2 regions of the Kosakonia oryzendophytica genome follow, and region 2 is predicted to be linked to the other one. Evidence: predicted binding sites of a transcription regulator. Region 2 holds the regulator's gene; the other holds the start of a gene.

Region 1 (7,683 bases), 1.6 Mb from region 2:
ACATCTCCCCCTCCTGCGTAGGAGGGGGCTTTCTCACCCCATCAAACTCACATGCGCTGCGACAATGCGCCACCCCCATGGGAATTTCACCCACGTCTGCATCTGCCTGCCCACGCGTTCGCTGTTCTCACGGGTAAATTCCGTACTGGCCACCGCCATGTCCTCGCCAAAAGTGGTGATGGTGGTATTGCGTAACAATCTGTCCAGCCCGGCGGAAGGGCGTGAATGTCGAAAGTCACGAATGGCGGCAATGCCATAGAGATTCTCTGTCGCACCATAACGCACGGTGCGCTCATCGTCCCAGAACAACTCATCCAGTACGTCTATATCATTGCTTATCAGTGCCTGCTCATAGCGGTAAAAGGCCGCGGTCACTTCGTTGAGGATCGCCGGGCGATCGATATTGTCTCGGTTCATGTTGCGTCCTGTGGATAAAGTATTCCGGCTTGTTCGAGCCGCCATGCTGCCTGTAAACAGCGGGTTTCTTGCCAGGGCGCACCAATAATCTGTACACCAATCGGCAAACCGCTACGGGTTTTTACCGGTACGGTGACCACCGGCAGACCAAGGAAAGAGATCGGTTGTGTCAACATACCCATACTCGCTTTCACCGGCAGATCCGCCCCGTTAATACGCATGGTCGGCGTACCAATCGGTGTTGCGCTACAGGGCGTTGCCGGCGCGAGCAGCAGGTCAAGCTGTTGAAACAGCGGCAAGGTTTTATCGCGAAACCAGGCGCGGAAACGCTGTGCCTGGGTGTACCAGGCTGACGGCGTCATGGCCCCGGCCAGCAGACGTTCGCGGGAGTTCGGTTCAAAGCGCGACGCTTCAGTGCGCAGTGCGGGAAGATAGTGATTTCCCCCTTCCGCCGCTGACAACAAAAACGCCGCTGAACGCGCCAGTTCGGCTTCCGGTAGCGTCACGGTGCGATCTGCGCCCAGCGCCTGGGCTACGGTGTTTACGGCCTGCCGCGCATCGTCATCGCACCAGGTTGAGAAGTAGCCATCCAGCACCGCACAGCGTAGCGCGTTGCCTGCGACAAGACCTGGCAGAGCAATATCGGCGGTGCGTGTGGACTGCCAGCGATCATCGTTATCACGCCCTTGCAACGCATCATACACACGCGTCAGATCCTCCGCGTTGCGTGCCAGTGGGCCAATATGATCGAGGCTGGCGACAAACGGGTGGCTACCGGTGCGGGAGAGACGACCAAACGTGGGTTTCAGGCCATAAATACCGCACAGCGACGCTGGTACGCGAATCGATCCGTTGGTATCGGTACCGAGGGCAAAATTGACCATACCCGCTGCCACAGCCGCAGCGGAGCCACCGGACGATCCACCTGCCACACGTTGCGGATCGCGCGGGTTGCGGGTTGCGCCATAGTGACTGTTTTCCGTGGTGAAACCGTAAGCATAGGCGTCCATATTCAGCGCTCCGGCAAGCGTCGCCCCGGCGCGGGTGAGCTGGCGTATGGCAAAGGCATCCTGGGTGGCCGCCGGTTGGGTACTGAACAGTTCGGCTCCGGCAAGGGTAGTGATCCCGGCGATATCAAACAGGTTTTTTACCGCATAAGGCACGCCTGCCAGCGCAGGCAGTGGTTCACCCTGGGCGATGCGCACATCAATACGCGCCGCTTCCACCCGTAAGCGCGACGCGGTGATATCGGTAAACGCATTAAGTTGCGGGTTGTGCTGCTCAATGTGCGCCAGGGTGCGCTGCGCCAGTTCGCTGGCGCTAAAGGTTTTCTCTCGCAGCCCGCGTTGAATATCACCAATCGATAAGTTCATAGGCGGTACTCCCCGGCGCCTTCCTGGCGGTGTGGTAAGGGGAAGGCCATTAACGGTTGCGCCATGGCGGCGATACGGGTGAGCTGTACTTCCAGTTCCGCGCGACGGGCATCGTCCAGCGGCACTGCCAGCAGTTGCTCCATCAGCCGGATGTAGGTGGGCCAGTCAAAATCAGTGGTGTTCATCTTTGCTCCTTAAAAACCGGCTGCGCTGCCATTGCTGCGCGGATCGAAAGCCCCTTCCAGCATGCCATTGGCATGGCGAAGGATAGCGCCAGCATGCCCGGTGGCTTCGCTTAAGCCGGGCAGCCACTCCACCTCATGCCCCATCTTGCGTAGTGCGAGAAATGTCTCTTCGCTAAAACCGCTTTCCAGTTTCAGGCTTTCCGACGCCTGTCCCCAGGTGCGCCCCAGCAGCCAGCGCGGTGCGCAGACCGCCGCCTGTAAAGGCATTCCCTGCATCACATGGCGGGTAAAAATGGCGGCCTGGGTTTGCGGCTGACCGTCGCCGCCCATCGTGCCGTACACCATGGTGCGCCCGTCGTTGAGCCGCGCTGCTGCGGGATTTAAGGTATGGAAGGGTTGCTTGCCCGGCATTAACGCCAGCAAATGCGACGGATCGAGGCTAAAGGCCGCGCCGCGGTTTTGCAGCAGAACGCCGCTCTCCGGTAGCACCACGCCGCTGCCAAATTCATGGTAAATGCTCTGGATAAACGAGACCGCCAGACCGTTTTTGTCGATCACGCCCATCCACACCGTATCCCCCGGCCCTTTGCCTTGGCCCCAGGGCGCTGCGCGCTGTTCGTCAATGCTGTCAGCCAGCAGCGCCAGCGGTGCTTGCTCGAGCAGGCTTTGTACCGGCAGCGTGACGTGGCGCGGGTCGGTAATGTAGCGGTCACGCAGGCCGAAGGCTTTTTTGGTCGCTTCCACAATACGGTGGATGGTTTGCACGTCGTTCGCCTGGGCCATGTCCAGATGATCGGTGATGCCGAGGATGGCCAGTGACACCAGCCCTTGCGTGGGCGGCGTCATATTAAATACCTCCCCCTGGCTGTGCCGGAGTTTTAGCGGTACGCGGCGCTGAGCACGGTGATGTGCCAGATCCTGGGCGGTAATAGGGATGCCCAGTGCTTGCATCTCATCGGCCATCAGTTGCGCGAGCCCCCCGCGATAAAAGCTGTCCAGCCCCTCGGTGGCGAGTCGGGTCAGGGTGCGGGCCAGCGTTGGCTGGCAAAAACGGCTGCCTGCCTGCGGCGCGGTGCCTTGTGGCAAAAAGGTACTGGCGAAACCGGGCACGTCCATCAGTTCCTGAAATTTATTTTGGCTGGCGCTGGCCTGGGACTGTGTGACCGGAATACCGTCCGCCGCGTAGCGAATGGCATCGGCCAGCAGGCGCGACAGGGGTAACGGCGCTGCGCCCAGCGAGGCGGAAACCGCTAATGCCTCATCCCAGCCGCTGAGCGTGCCGGGTACGGTAAGGGCGGCAAGCGGGCCACGATGAGGAATATGGGAATGTCCGGCATAAAACGCCTGAGTTGCCCGCTGCCCGGCTGCGCCGCTGGCGTCAATGGCTAACGGTTCGCCTTCCGGCGGCACAATCAGCCAGAAGCCGTCGCCGCCAATGCCGTTCATATGCGGGTAGGTCACCGCGATGGTCGCGGCAGCGGCAACCATCGCCTGAATGGCATCACCGCCGTGGCGTAAAACCGACAGCGCCGACTCGCTGGCAAGATGGTGCGGAGTCACCGCCATGCCAGAGGGGGCCATATTACTTTGCATCGTCACGCTTCCTGTAGTCTTGGGTAAGTGGAGATGACTAAGCAAGAGCTGTTCCAGATTGACGACAAGCGTTTCACTGTGTCAGCTTATCGTGAAACAAAAGTTGCAGGAGAGGCTATGCAGCAGCTGGATGAACGTCTGCGGGAGTGTTATGACCAGCTTTCCCCGCAGGAACAACGTGTTGCGTCATTTGTCATTGATCACTTTGACGATCTGGTGAGCTATAACAGCGCTGAACTGGCGCGGCTCAGCGGGGTGTCGAAAGCCACCGTCAGTCGTCTGTTTAAACGGTTAGGCTACGATCGTTTTAAAGAGATGCGTGATGAGTTACGCAGCCTGCGCCAGAGCGGAATGCCGCTGACGGAGAACCGCGACGCCGTACAGGGTAATACGTTGCTGGCGCGTCATTACAAGCAGGAGATGGCAAACCTGACCCAATGGGTCAATGCGCTCGATGCCGGGCACTTTGCCGAAGTGATTAGCGCACTTGGCGAGGCCCGTCGGATCGTGATCATTGGCCTGCGCAACAGTGCGCCGGTCGCGCTGCATTTGCGTCAGCAACTGCTGCAAAGCCGGGGCCAGGTGATGGTGCTGCCGCAGCCGGGGCAGACGCTGGCGGAAGAGTTAGTGGATATCACGCCTGCTGATATGGTGGTGATGGTCGCGTTTCGCCGCCGTCCACGCGTGGTGCGGCCGGTACTGGAGGCGCTCTATCAGCAGGGCGTACCGGTGCTGGCGATCAGTGAGCCGCAGGCGACCCGTATCAAAGCGCTGTGCCGCTGGCATATTGGCTTGCCGCTGGACAGCGTCTCGGCATTTGATAGCTACAGCTGTGCCATGAGCCTGGTGAATTTACTGGCGAACGCCTTGCTGCATACCACTCTCACCGCAGGGCGGCAGCGCATTCATCAGATCGCATCGTTGTACACCGACCTGGATGAACTGGAACAACGGTAATGCACTTTAATGGTGCTTTTGCACCACAATGATGATGCATGGCGGGGCATTTAGCGTCCCGTTTTTTTTGACTAAATGGTCGTAGATTCCAAGTTATTCCTATGCTGGCTTCATCTTTTTGTCTGTGGCACATTAGTTGCAAAAATAACATTAAAGAACCTTTTGTTTCATCATCTGTGCTGTCGCACATCAAAGGATGCGCCCATGTTCGATTTTCAGCAGTTCCCGCAAATAAACCCGCCTCAACGCTTGTTAATGGGGCCGGGGCCGATCAATGCCGATCCGCGTGTGCTGCGCGCCATGGCAAGTCAGTTAGTGGGGCAATACGATCCGGTAATGACCGGCTATATGAACGAGGTGATGGCACTCTACCGCCAGGTGTTCCGCACGCAAAACCGCTGGACGATGCTGGTGGATGGCACTTCCCGCGCGGGCATTGAGGCAATCCTCGTGTCGGCCATTCGCCCGGGAGATAAAGTGCTGGTGCCGGTGTTTGGTCGATTTGGTCATTTGCTGTGTGAAATTGCCCGTCGCTGCCGTGCGGAAGTACACACGATTGAGGTTCCCTGGGGTGAGGTCTTTACGCCAGACCAGATCGAAGATGCGATCGTTCGGGTTAAACCGCGCCTGTTGCTGACGGTGCATGGCGACACTTCCACCACCATGCTACAACCGCTGGAGCACCTCGGTGAGATCTGCCGCCGTCACGGTGTACTGTTTTATACCGACGCAACCGCCTCGCTGGGCGGTAACGTGCTGGAGAGCGATGCCTGGGGGCTGGATGCGGTCTCCGCCGGTTTGCAAAAATGCCTGGGCGGCCCGTCCGGTAGCTCGCCGGTGACGCTAAGCCCGGCGATGGAAGCCGCGATCCGCGCGCGTAAATGCGTGGAGCAGGGGATCCGTACCGAGGCACATCAGGACGGCGCAGATGAGATGATCTACTCCAATTATTTCGATCTTGGCATGGTAATGGATTACTGGGGGCCGGAACGCCTGAACCATCATACCGAAGCAACGAGCATGTTATTTGCCGCCCGCGAATGCGCCCGCATTATGCTGGAGGAGGGCATGGACGCACTCATCGCCCGCCATGAACTGCATGGACGTGCGCTGCTGGCGGGCATCCAGGGCATGGGGCTGACGGTATTCGGCGATATCAGCCACAAGATGAATAACGTGCTGGGGGTGATGATTCCGCAGGAAGTGCAGGGCGAAGAGGTGCGTAAACGGCTGCTGGAAGATTTCCATATTGAGATCGGGACGTCGTTTGGTCCGCTACAGGGCAAGATCTGGCGTATTGGCACCATGGGGTATAACGCGCGGAAAGATTGCGTTCTGCAAACCCTGACGGCGCTGGAAGCCGTGCTTAACCGCCTGGGGTTGCGCACTGTTCAGGGGGCTGGCATGCAGGCCGCGTGGGATATCTACGACGGAGCGAACGGATGATGACCGCCGAGGAGGCCGCCCGCGCCGCAGAGCGGGTGATGGCGCGCTGCGACGAACTCGCGCGTATCAGTGAAACGCCGGGGCAGCTCACCCGGGTCTATCTGTCGCCCGAGCACCTGCGAGCTAACGCATTGGTCGCCTCGTGGATGCAACAGGCGGGTATGCGCACCTGGCAGGATGCGGTGGGCAATATTTGTGGGCGCTACGAAGCGGCATCGGAAGGTGCTCCGGCGGTGCTGCTGGGGTCGCATCTTGATACCGTGCGCGATGCCGGGCGTTACGACGGCATGCTGGGTGTGTTGACCGCCATTGAAATTGTCGACGGGCTGCACCGGGCAAACGTGCGTGGAACCCAGGCGATTGAGATTGTGGGCTTTGCCGATGAAGAAGGCACCCGTTTTAATATCACGCTTCTTGGCAGTCGCGGTCTTACCGGAAGCTGGCCTGCTGAATGGCTGGCCTGTGAGGACGCACAGGGGATAAGCGTGGCACAGGCGCTGGCACACGCCGGTCTTGATGCGACGCGTATTGGCGATGCGCAACGCCCGGCGGCGGATTTCTCGGCTTATCTGGAGTTGCATATCGAGCAGGGGCCGGTGCTTGAGCAGGAAGATCTGGCGATCGGCGTCGTTACGGCCATTAACGGTGCCCGCCGTTTGCATTGCCGCTTTACCGGCGAGGCCGGGCATGCTGGCACTGTACCGATGAGCCATCGCCGCGATGCGCTTGCCGCCGCGGCGGAATGGATGGTATTGATTGAGCATGCTGCGCGGCAAGCTGGTCCTGAACTGGTTGCGACCGTGGGAACCTTGCAGTGTGAACCCGGTGCGGTGAATGTGATCCCCGGCGTGGTGTCGCTGACGCTGGATATCCGTAGTTCCGATGACCCACAGCGTGAAGCGTTACTGAACCACTTACTGGCGCAAGCCATGCGCATTGCAGAACAGCGTGGAGTGGCGTTTAGCCACGATATTTTTTATACCATTGCCGCCACGCCCTGCGATGGCGAATTGCGCGACAAGCTGGCTGATGCGGTGCGAAACGTTCAGCGGCGTGTGCTGCTGTTGCCCAGCGGCGCGGGTCATGACGCGATTGCCATTGCCGAACGCTGGCCATCGGCCATGCTGTTTGTGCGCTGTGAAAAAGGCATTAGCCATCACCCGGCGGAAAACGTCATGGTGAGTGATGTGGCACTGGCGCTTCGGGCAATGAGCCTGACAGTGCGGGAATTGGCGCTGACGCCATAGCGCGTTGCGGCTTAACACAGCCGCAGCGTGGTGTTTTCAAGAATGCTGGAAAAGATGTCCATCACTTCTTCACGCCCTGGCAACGCATCGCTCTGGCCGCTGTGGTGCTGGCTCAGCCAGTAAAGCAGCATGCTCAGAATGCGCCGCGTTTTCAGTCCGGGCAACTCTGCCGCCGTTGCGATGCGCGGCGCGAAACGATGGGCCAGTTGCGGCAGGATGTCGCTCAGGCACACCATTGAGCCATCCAGTAACCGGCCATAGTCCGCGCAAAACTCCCCTGTGCGGGAGGCCCGCAGGTAGAGATAAAAGAGTCCGGCGGGCGGCTGGTGCTTATTTTCCGTAAACCAGACGACGGTGCGGTGTTCAAGATGGTCGATGGTTTTATCCAGATCCTGATAGATGATGTCCTGATACATAATCAGCTCCCCTTATAACCCGTTGATTCTTTATCCACGTTGTCGTCAT
Region 2 (7,683 bases):
CCGAAGCTGATCACTGACGGGCTGGCGGTGTTCGAGAAAATGATGCCGGGTTACCTGAGTGTACTGGAGTCGAATCTGACTGCGCGCGATCAAAAAGGGATCGTCGACGAAGGGCACAAAATCAAAGGCGCGGCAGGCTCTGTTGGGTTACGCCATTTGCAGCAGTTGGGTCAGCAGATCCAGTCGCCGGATCTTCCGGCCTGGTCAGACAATGTCGGAGACTGGGTAGAAGAGATGAAACAAGAGTGGCGCAACGACGTTGCGGTATTGAAAGCCTGGGTTGCAGACGCTGGAAAAAAATGACCCCGGATTAACCGGGGTGCGCGAATACTGCGCCAACACCAGGGAAACCGTGGCTGCGCCGTAATTTTTAGATTTTTTTGCAAGGGCGTAGTCAGAAAAAATTCGACTGCACGCACATAAGATAGCAAATCTTAAATGATTTGTTACATCAATCAGTGAAATGTGTGAAGCACGGCGCTCTTATCAAAATTTTTAATTATCGACAGTACGTTGCATAAGGGATGAGCAAAATGAAAAAAGTGGGCGTTATTCTCAGCGGCGCAGGTGTTTATGATGGATCAGAAATTCATGAGGCTGTCATAACACTGCTGGCTATCGCACGCAGTGGTGCACAGGCTGTCTGTTTTGCGCCTGATAAAAGCCAGAGCGACGTTATCAATCACCTTACTGGTGAAGCGCTGGCTGGTAGCCGTAATGTACTGATTGAGTCCGCCCGTATTGCGCGTGGCGCGATCCAAAATCTGGCACAGGCATCAGCAAACGATCTGGATGCGCTGATTGTTCCGGGCGGTTTTGGCGCGGCCAAAAATCTGAGTAATTTTGCCAGCCAGGGCAGCGAATGCGTGGTCGATAGTACGTTAAAACAACTGGTGCTTGAGATGCACAAGGCGGGGAAACCGCTGGGTTTTATGTGTATTGCCCCTGCGATGCTGCCGAAGATTTTCGATTTTCCGCTACGTCTAACCATTGGAACAGATATCGATACCGCTGAGGTGCTGGAAGAGATGGGGGCGGAACACGTTCCCTGCCCGGTGGACGATATTGTTGTCGATGAAGAGAACAAAGTGGTGACCACGCCTGCATATATGCTGGCGGAAGATATCGCTCAGGCGGCGACAGGTATCGAAAAACTGGTGGCGCGGGTGCTGGTGCTGACCGAATGAAGACGGTGTTTCGCGGCCCGCTGAAAACTATCCTTAAGCGACTTCTCCTGCGGTTTTTACTGATGCTGGCTATCTTCTGGGGCGGCAGCATTGTGCTGTTCAGTTTCCTGCCCGTGCCATTCTCTGCGGTGATGGTGGAGCGCCAGCTGGGTGCGTGGTTAACCGGCGACTTCGGTTACGTGGCGCATTCTGACTGGGTCAGTATGGATGACATTTCTCCGTCGATGGCGCTGGCGGTGATCGCGGCAGAAGATCAGCGTTTCCCCGAACACTGGGGGCTGGATCTTCCGGCGATCCAAAAAGCGCTTTCCCACAATGAGCGCCATGAAAATCGCATCCGCGGCGCATCGACGATTTCTCAGCAAACGGTAAAAAACCTACTGCTCTGGGATGGAAAGAGCTGGGTGCGTAAAGGACTGGAAGCGGGGCTGACGCTAGGCATGGAAACCGTCTGGAGCAAACGTCGGATCCTCACTGTTTATCTGAATATCGCCGAATTTGGCGAGGGAATTTTTGGCGTAGAAGAGGCGGCTCAGCGCTATTTCCATAAGCCCGCCAGTCGGTTGTCGATGTCTGAAGCGGCGCTGCTGGCCGCGGTGTTACCCAATCCCATTCGCTTTAATGCAGGCGCGCCGTCAGGTTATGTTCGTAGCCGACAGGCATGGATCATGCGTCAGATGCGCCAGTTAGGGGGCGAGGAATTCTTGCAGCGTAACAAGCTGTATTGACTAGTCTTCGTCAAAGCCCGCATTAAACAGGGCAATCACTGCCGCCAGGGCTTCAACTTCCTGGGGACCGTTTGCCACAATTTCTATCTGCCGCCCTTTCGCGGAGTCCAGCATCAGCAAGGCAATAACGCTGCTGGCTTCCGCCTCGGTGCCTTCATCATTTCGCAGCAGTACTTCTGCATCGAAGCCCTGCACCAGTTCAAACAGTTTCATCGCCGGGCGCGCGTGCATGCCCAGCTTATTGGTGATTTCAACAGTTTGTTTTACGGTCATGTTTTGCGTTTTTCCAGCGTACGGTGACGGGATTGAACGTTTTTACCGCGCGAACGGAAATAATCCGCGAGCTGTTCGGCGACATACACAGAGCGGTGTTTACCACCGGTACAACCGATAGCCACGGTCAGGTAGCTGCGGTTATTGGTTTCCAGCATCGGCAGCCACAACTCAAGGTAGCTGCGTGTCTGGTAGATAAAGTTGTGGACTTCGGTATGACGATCAAGAAACGCGGCGACAGGTTTGTCGAGACCGGTCATCGGGCGCAGTTTGGGATCCCAATGTGGGTTAGGCAGAAAACGCACGTCAAACACATAGTCTGCATCAATAGGGATGCCATGTTTAAAGCCGAACGATTCAAACACCATCGTCAGTTCACGCTCACGTTTACCCAACAGGCGCGTGCGTAGCATTTCTGCCAGCTCATGCACCGACATCTCAGAGGTATCGACGATCAGATCCGCGCGGGAACGCAGCGGCTCCAACAGGTTACTTTCTTCGTCGATGGCGCTTTCCAACGACAGATTTTTACTGGAAAGCGGGTGCAGACGACGGGTGTCGCTGTAACGACGGATCAGGGTGTTGCGATCGGCATCCAGAAACAGTAATTGAGGAGAGAAGGCGTCCGGCAGGCTGCTCATCGCCTGCTCAAAGATTTCCGGGGATTCCGGCATATTGCGCACATCAATACTGACGGCTGCGGAAGTCTGACGGTCGGCAAGCGTGCGCGCCAAATCCGGCAATAACACGACCGGCAGGTTATCGACACAATAAAAACCCATGTCTTCCAGGGCGCGTAGCGCCACTGATTTGCCTGAACCCGAACGACCACTGACGATCATCAGGACCATGAACCATTTCTCCTCAGGACGACTGATAAAAAAGCGGCCTTTCCGTTACGCATCATCACCTTCGCCTTCTGTCTGCGTGATGATCTGATACAGATCTTCATCACTTTGCGCGCTGCGCAGGCGCCGACAAATTGTTTTATCCGCCAGGCGCTTAGCGACCAGCGAGAGCGTATGCAAGTGCGTTTTGGTTTGATCTGCCGGCACCAATAATGCAAACAGTAGATCGACGGGCTGATTATCGATAGCGTCGAAAGCAATGGGCGTTTCGAGTTGGACAAAAACGCCGACGGCGCGAAGCGTGTCTTCTTCGAGCTTACCGTGTGGAATAGCGATACCGTTACCAATACCGGTACTGCCCATTTTTTCACGGGTAAGGATGGCCTCGAAGACGACCTGCGGCGGTAGGCCTAACTGTTTTGCCGCCAGTTCACTGATGATTTCCAGAGCACGTTTTTTACTCTGACAGTGAACGCCGCTACGGGTGCATTCCTGGTTAAGGACATTGCTCAGTTGAAGAGCGGAATCGTTATTCATCATAATTTCACCTAAGCGACGCCAGTGCAGACACCCTACCGGATTGCGGTAGGGTGCGACGCACCAGGCTGACGCCCGGACAATTAGTGTTGTTTCAGTTTATCTTTATGTTTCGTTAGTTGCCGCGCCAGTTTATCAATTAAACCGTCGATTGCAGCATACATATCCTGCCCTTCCGCACTGGCATGAAGCTCCCCTCCATTAACATGGAGCGTTGCATCCGAAGTGTGAGTCACTTTCTCCACTTTCAACACAATATAGACCTGATTAATCCTGTCGAAATACTGTTCAAGCTTGGCGAATTTGCTATTTACAAAGTCGCGGAGAGCATCAGTGATCTCGACGTTCTGTCCTGTGATGTTAAGCTGCATAGTGTCTTCCTTATCGGTTTTGGTCAAACCAGTTGTTTGCGCTGGTTTGACGGCGGAATGGATAAAGATTCTCGATACTTCGCAACGGTTCGCCGCGCCACCATAATTCCTTGATCGGAAAGCAGTGTCGTCAGCTTACTATCGCTCAGTGGTTTCGCAGGGTTTTCTGCGGCGATTAACTTCTTCACCAGCGCGCGAATAGCCGTAGACGAGGCTTCGCCGCCGCCTTCGGTGCTTACATGGCTGGAGAAGAAATATTTAAGTTCAAAAATGCCGCGCGGACTGTGCAGGTACTTCTGGGTCGTCACACGTGAAATGGTGGACTCGTGCATTTCGACGGCCTGCGCGATATCCGCCAGAACCATCGGTTTCATAAACTCTTCACCCTGCTCAAAGAAGGCTTGCTGCTGCTCAACAATGCAGCGGCTAACCCGGAGCAGGGTATCATTACGGCTTTCCAGACTTTTGATCAGCCATTTCGCATCCTGCAAATTGCTGCGGATAAACTGGCTGTCGGCATCGTTACGTGCTCCGGCGCACATGGAAGCGTAGTGCTGGTTGATTTGTAAGCGCGGAATACTGTCGGAGTTCAGCTCCACAGTCCAACGTCCGTTGTGCTTACGCACGAGCACGTCCGGGATCACGTATTCCGGTTCACCGGTCTGGATAGACTGGCCAGGGCGCGGATCCAGCGATTGAATCAGGTTAACCGCTTCTTTCAGCACGTCCTCTTTCAGACGCGTCATACGCATTAGCGTACGGAAGTCATGGTTAGCCAGCAGATCAAGGTGATCGCTAATGATCAATCGTGCTTCTTCACACCACGGTGTCTCTTTCGAAAACTGCGAAAGCTGGATCAGCAAGCAGTCGCGCAGATCCCGCGCAGCTACGCCAACCGGATCGAAACGCTGTATGCGTTTAAGTACGGCTTCGACTTCGTCAAGACCCACCTCTTCATTGCCCATGCTTTCGAGGATATCTTCGAGCGATACGGTCAGATAGCCCGTATCGTCAACAGCATCCACAATGGATGTTGCAATTGCGCGATCGGTGTCGGAGAACGGCGTCAGTTCTACCTGCCACATCAGGTAGTCCTGCAGCGACTGGGTGGTTTCACCTTGATAAATGGGCAGTTCGTCATCAAGGTAATCATTGCTGCTGCCGGAGGGGGTTCCTGCGGTGTAGATCTCGTCCCAGCTTGCATCCAGCGGCAGCTCGTCGGGCATCTCTTTTTGTTCAAGCGCGTCGACGGTATCCAGGCCTTCATTATCCTGGTTTTGTTGGGCATCCACTTCTTCGTGAAGATCGGTTTGCTCCAGCAATGGATTACTCTCCAGCGCCTGCTGAAGTTCCTGCTGAAGTTCCAACGTGGACAACTGCAACAAACGAATTGCCTGCTGCAGTTGTGGCGTCATGGCTAGCTGTTGGCTAAGCCTTAGTTGCAAACCTTGCTTCATATTCAGAGCAGCACTCTCCGACAAAAAACGTCAATAATCTCTACCCTATCAGAGTCTGAAGTCTTCCCCAAGATATACGCGCTTAACGTGTTCGTCTTCAAGGATTTGCTGCGGTGTCCCGTGAGCAATTAAATGCCCCTGGCTGACGATGTAAGCGCGTTCGCACACTGCCAATGTTTCGCGGACATTATGGTCGGTAATCAGCACGCCCAGGCCGCTGTCGCGCAGGTGTTCGATGATACGTTTAATATCAATGACCGAAATGGGGTCAACGCCCGCAAACGGTTCATCCAGCAGAATAAATTTCGGGTTAGCCGCCAGCGCGCGGGCAATTTCCACACGACGACGTTCACCACCGGACAACGCCTGCCCCATGCTGTCTCGCAGATGCTCAATATGGAACTCTTCCATCAACTCTTTGGCACGATCATCACGCTGTTCAGCCGTCAGGTCATCACGAATTTGCAATACTGCCATCAGGTTGTCGTACACGCTCAGGCGGCGAAAAATAGAGGCTTCCTGCGGTAAATAGCCAATGCCACGACGCGCGCGCGCATGCAGCGGCAGCAGACTGATATCTTCCTCATCAATAATGATGTTGCCTGCATCGCGCGGCACAATGCCTACCACCATGTAGAATGTGGTGGTTTTCCCTGCACCGTTAGGACCGAGAAGGCCGACGATTTCGCCAGAGTTTACCGTCAGACTGACGTCTTCAACAACGCGGCGGCCTTTATAGGCTTTGGCGAGATTCTTTGCAGTTAATGTTGCCATAACGAATTAGTTACTCTTTTTTTGCGCCGGAGCCGGGGTTTTGCTGTTGCTCTTATCCTGCAACTGCGATGGCACCAGCACGGTGGTCACGCGTTTACCTTTGTCGCTGAATGCCTGCATTTTCTGCTCTTTCACCAGGTAGGTGATTTTGTCGCCCTTGATATTGCTATCCAACTGTTCAAGGTAGGCGTTGCCGGTCAGCACAACGAAATCGTTCGCCAGTTCGTAATGCATCTGCGATGCGTGGCCTTTCACCGGTTTGCCGTTGTCCTGCATTTGATAGAAGGTGGCCGGATTACCGTAACCGTCGATGATCTCTTTTCCTTGCTCACCGCCAGGACGTGTAACGACGACTTTGTCGGCATTAATTTTGATAGTGCCTTGCGTAACCACCACGTTGCCTGTGAAGGTCACAATATTGCCCTGCATATCTAACGATTGCTGGTCTGAATCGATGTGAATGGGCTGTTCAGTATCACCGGTTACGGCAAGCGCCGGAAGCGCAGCGGCTAAAAGTGTACTGGCCAGGATAAGATTAAGGCTGAGTTTGTTTGTTTTGGATTTCATAGAAGCTTCTAACCTTTTCAATCAGCTCGGCGTTTTTGCTGCGTAAATTGCCGCGCATTTTCAGGCCGGTGGAATTAAATGTTGTACCGTACAACGTGACCTGATCATCGGAGGTAACATCCTGCGTTACCAGATTGATCTGGGCGTTATCCGTGGTGATTTTTCGTAATTGGGCATCCGCTGTCAGGGCATTAACCTCAACATGTCCATAAAGATAAAGCATTCTGTCATCGGTCAGCTTCGCTTTATCCGCCTTAATTGACCAGGTCGGAATTTTGTCTTTATCAAAGGTCGTCAGCAGCGGTTGGGCGAACCAGCTCACGCCGTCGGCGGAAAAATATTCAACATTTTGCGCCACCAGGCGATAGTTCAGCGCTCCTTCCGGGCTGTAAACCAGGGAGTCCGTATGCTGGCTCTTATAAGTTGGATCCGTGCTGCTGGTCGTCACCTGTTCCGGTGCATCCTGAGTGGTCAGGTTGATGCCAATCAGCACCAGGGCGGCCAGCGACAGCAGAATGATCACCCAACGTCTGGTTTTACTCATATTGATTGCCCTTTGGCCTCGTCCAGCTTGCCCTGAGCCAGCAACAATAAATCGCAGACTTCACGAACCGCGCCGCGTCCTCCGTTGATACGGGTGACATAATCTGCACGCGGAATCAGTAACGGGTGTGCATCCGCGACGGCAACGCTTAAACCAATTTCCGCCATCACGGGCCAGTCGATCAAATCATCGCCGACATAAGCAACCTGATCCGCAGCCAGATCCAGTTTCGCCAGTAATTCTCTGTAAGCCAAAAGTTTATCAGACTGTCCCTGATACAGATGCGTGATACCCAGTGTTTCACAACGATCTTCCACCAGTTTAGCTTTTCGCCCGGTAATGATAGCAATCTCAATGCCAGACGTGAGCGCGCTGCGGATCCCATACCCATCACGAA

The links. Region 2 encodes sigma-54, which starts transcription at its own class of promoters, with help from an activator protein. Its sites were predicted from a motif close to GTTGGCACANNTTTCGCTNT; they were not measured.
Region 1: O9K67_RS19900 (gamma-glutamyltransferase family protein) is a predicted target of sigma-54. The motif match lies at 3,607-3,626, and genes of this name have one in related genera.

The regions. Positions count from the first base shown of each region.
Region 1 is NZ_CP115659.1:4,106,004-4,113,686, reverse strand. Features, by position in the region: gene hpxZ (oxalurate catabolism protein HpxZ) at 34-417, opposite strand; gene O9K67_RS19910 (AtzE family amidohydrolase) at 414-1,790, opposite strand; gene hpxX (oxalurate catabolism protein HpxX) at 1,787-1,975, opposite strand; gene O9K67_RS19900 (gamma-glutamyltransferase family protein) at 1,985-3,568, opposite strand; gene O9K67_RS19895 (MurR/RpiR family transcriptional regulator) at 3,686-4,525, shown strand; gene O9K67_RS19890 (pyridoxal-phosphate-dependent aminotransferase family protein) at 4,730-5,971, shown strand; gene hpxK (allantoate amidohydrolase) at 5,968-7,218, shown strand; gene O9K67_RS19880 (hypothetical protein) at 7,230-7,634, opposite strand.
Region 2 is NZ_CP115659.1:582,801-590,483, forward strand. Features, by position in the region: gene arcB (aerobic respiration two-component sensor histidine kinase ArcB) at 1-303, shown strand, start outside; gene elbB (isoprenoid biosynthesis glyoxalase ElbB) at 534-1,187, shown strand; gene mtgA (monofunctional biosynthetic peptidoglycan transglycosylase) at 1,250-1,915, shown strand; gene npr (PTS phosphocarrier protein NPr) at 1,916-2,188, opposite strand; gene rapZ (RNase adapter RapZ) at 2,185-3,039, opposite strand; gene ptsN (PTS IIA-like nitrogen regulatory protein PtsN) at 3,085-3,576, opposite strand; gene hpf (ribosome hibernation promoting factor) at 3,657-3,944, opposite strand; gene rpoN (RNA polymerase factor sigma-54) at 3,968-5,401, opposite strand; gene lptB (LPS export ABC transporter ATP-binding protein) at 5,450-6,175, opposite strand; gene lptA (lipopolysaccharide ABC transporter substrate-binding protein LptA) at 6,182-6,742, opposite strand; gene lptC (LPS export ABC transporter periplasmic protein LptC) at 6,711-7,286, opposite strand; gene kdsC (3-deoxy-manno-octulosonate-8-phosphatase KdsC) at 7,283-7,683, opposite strand, start outside.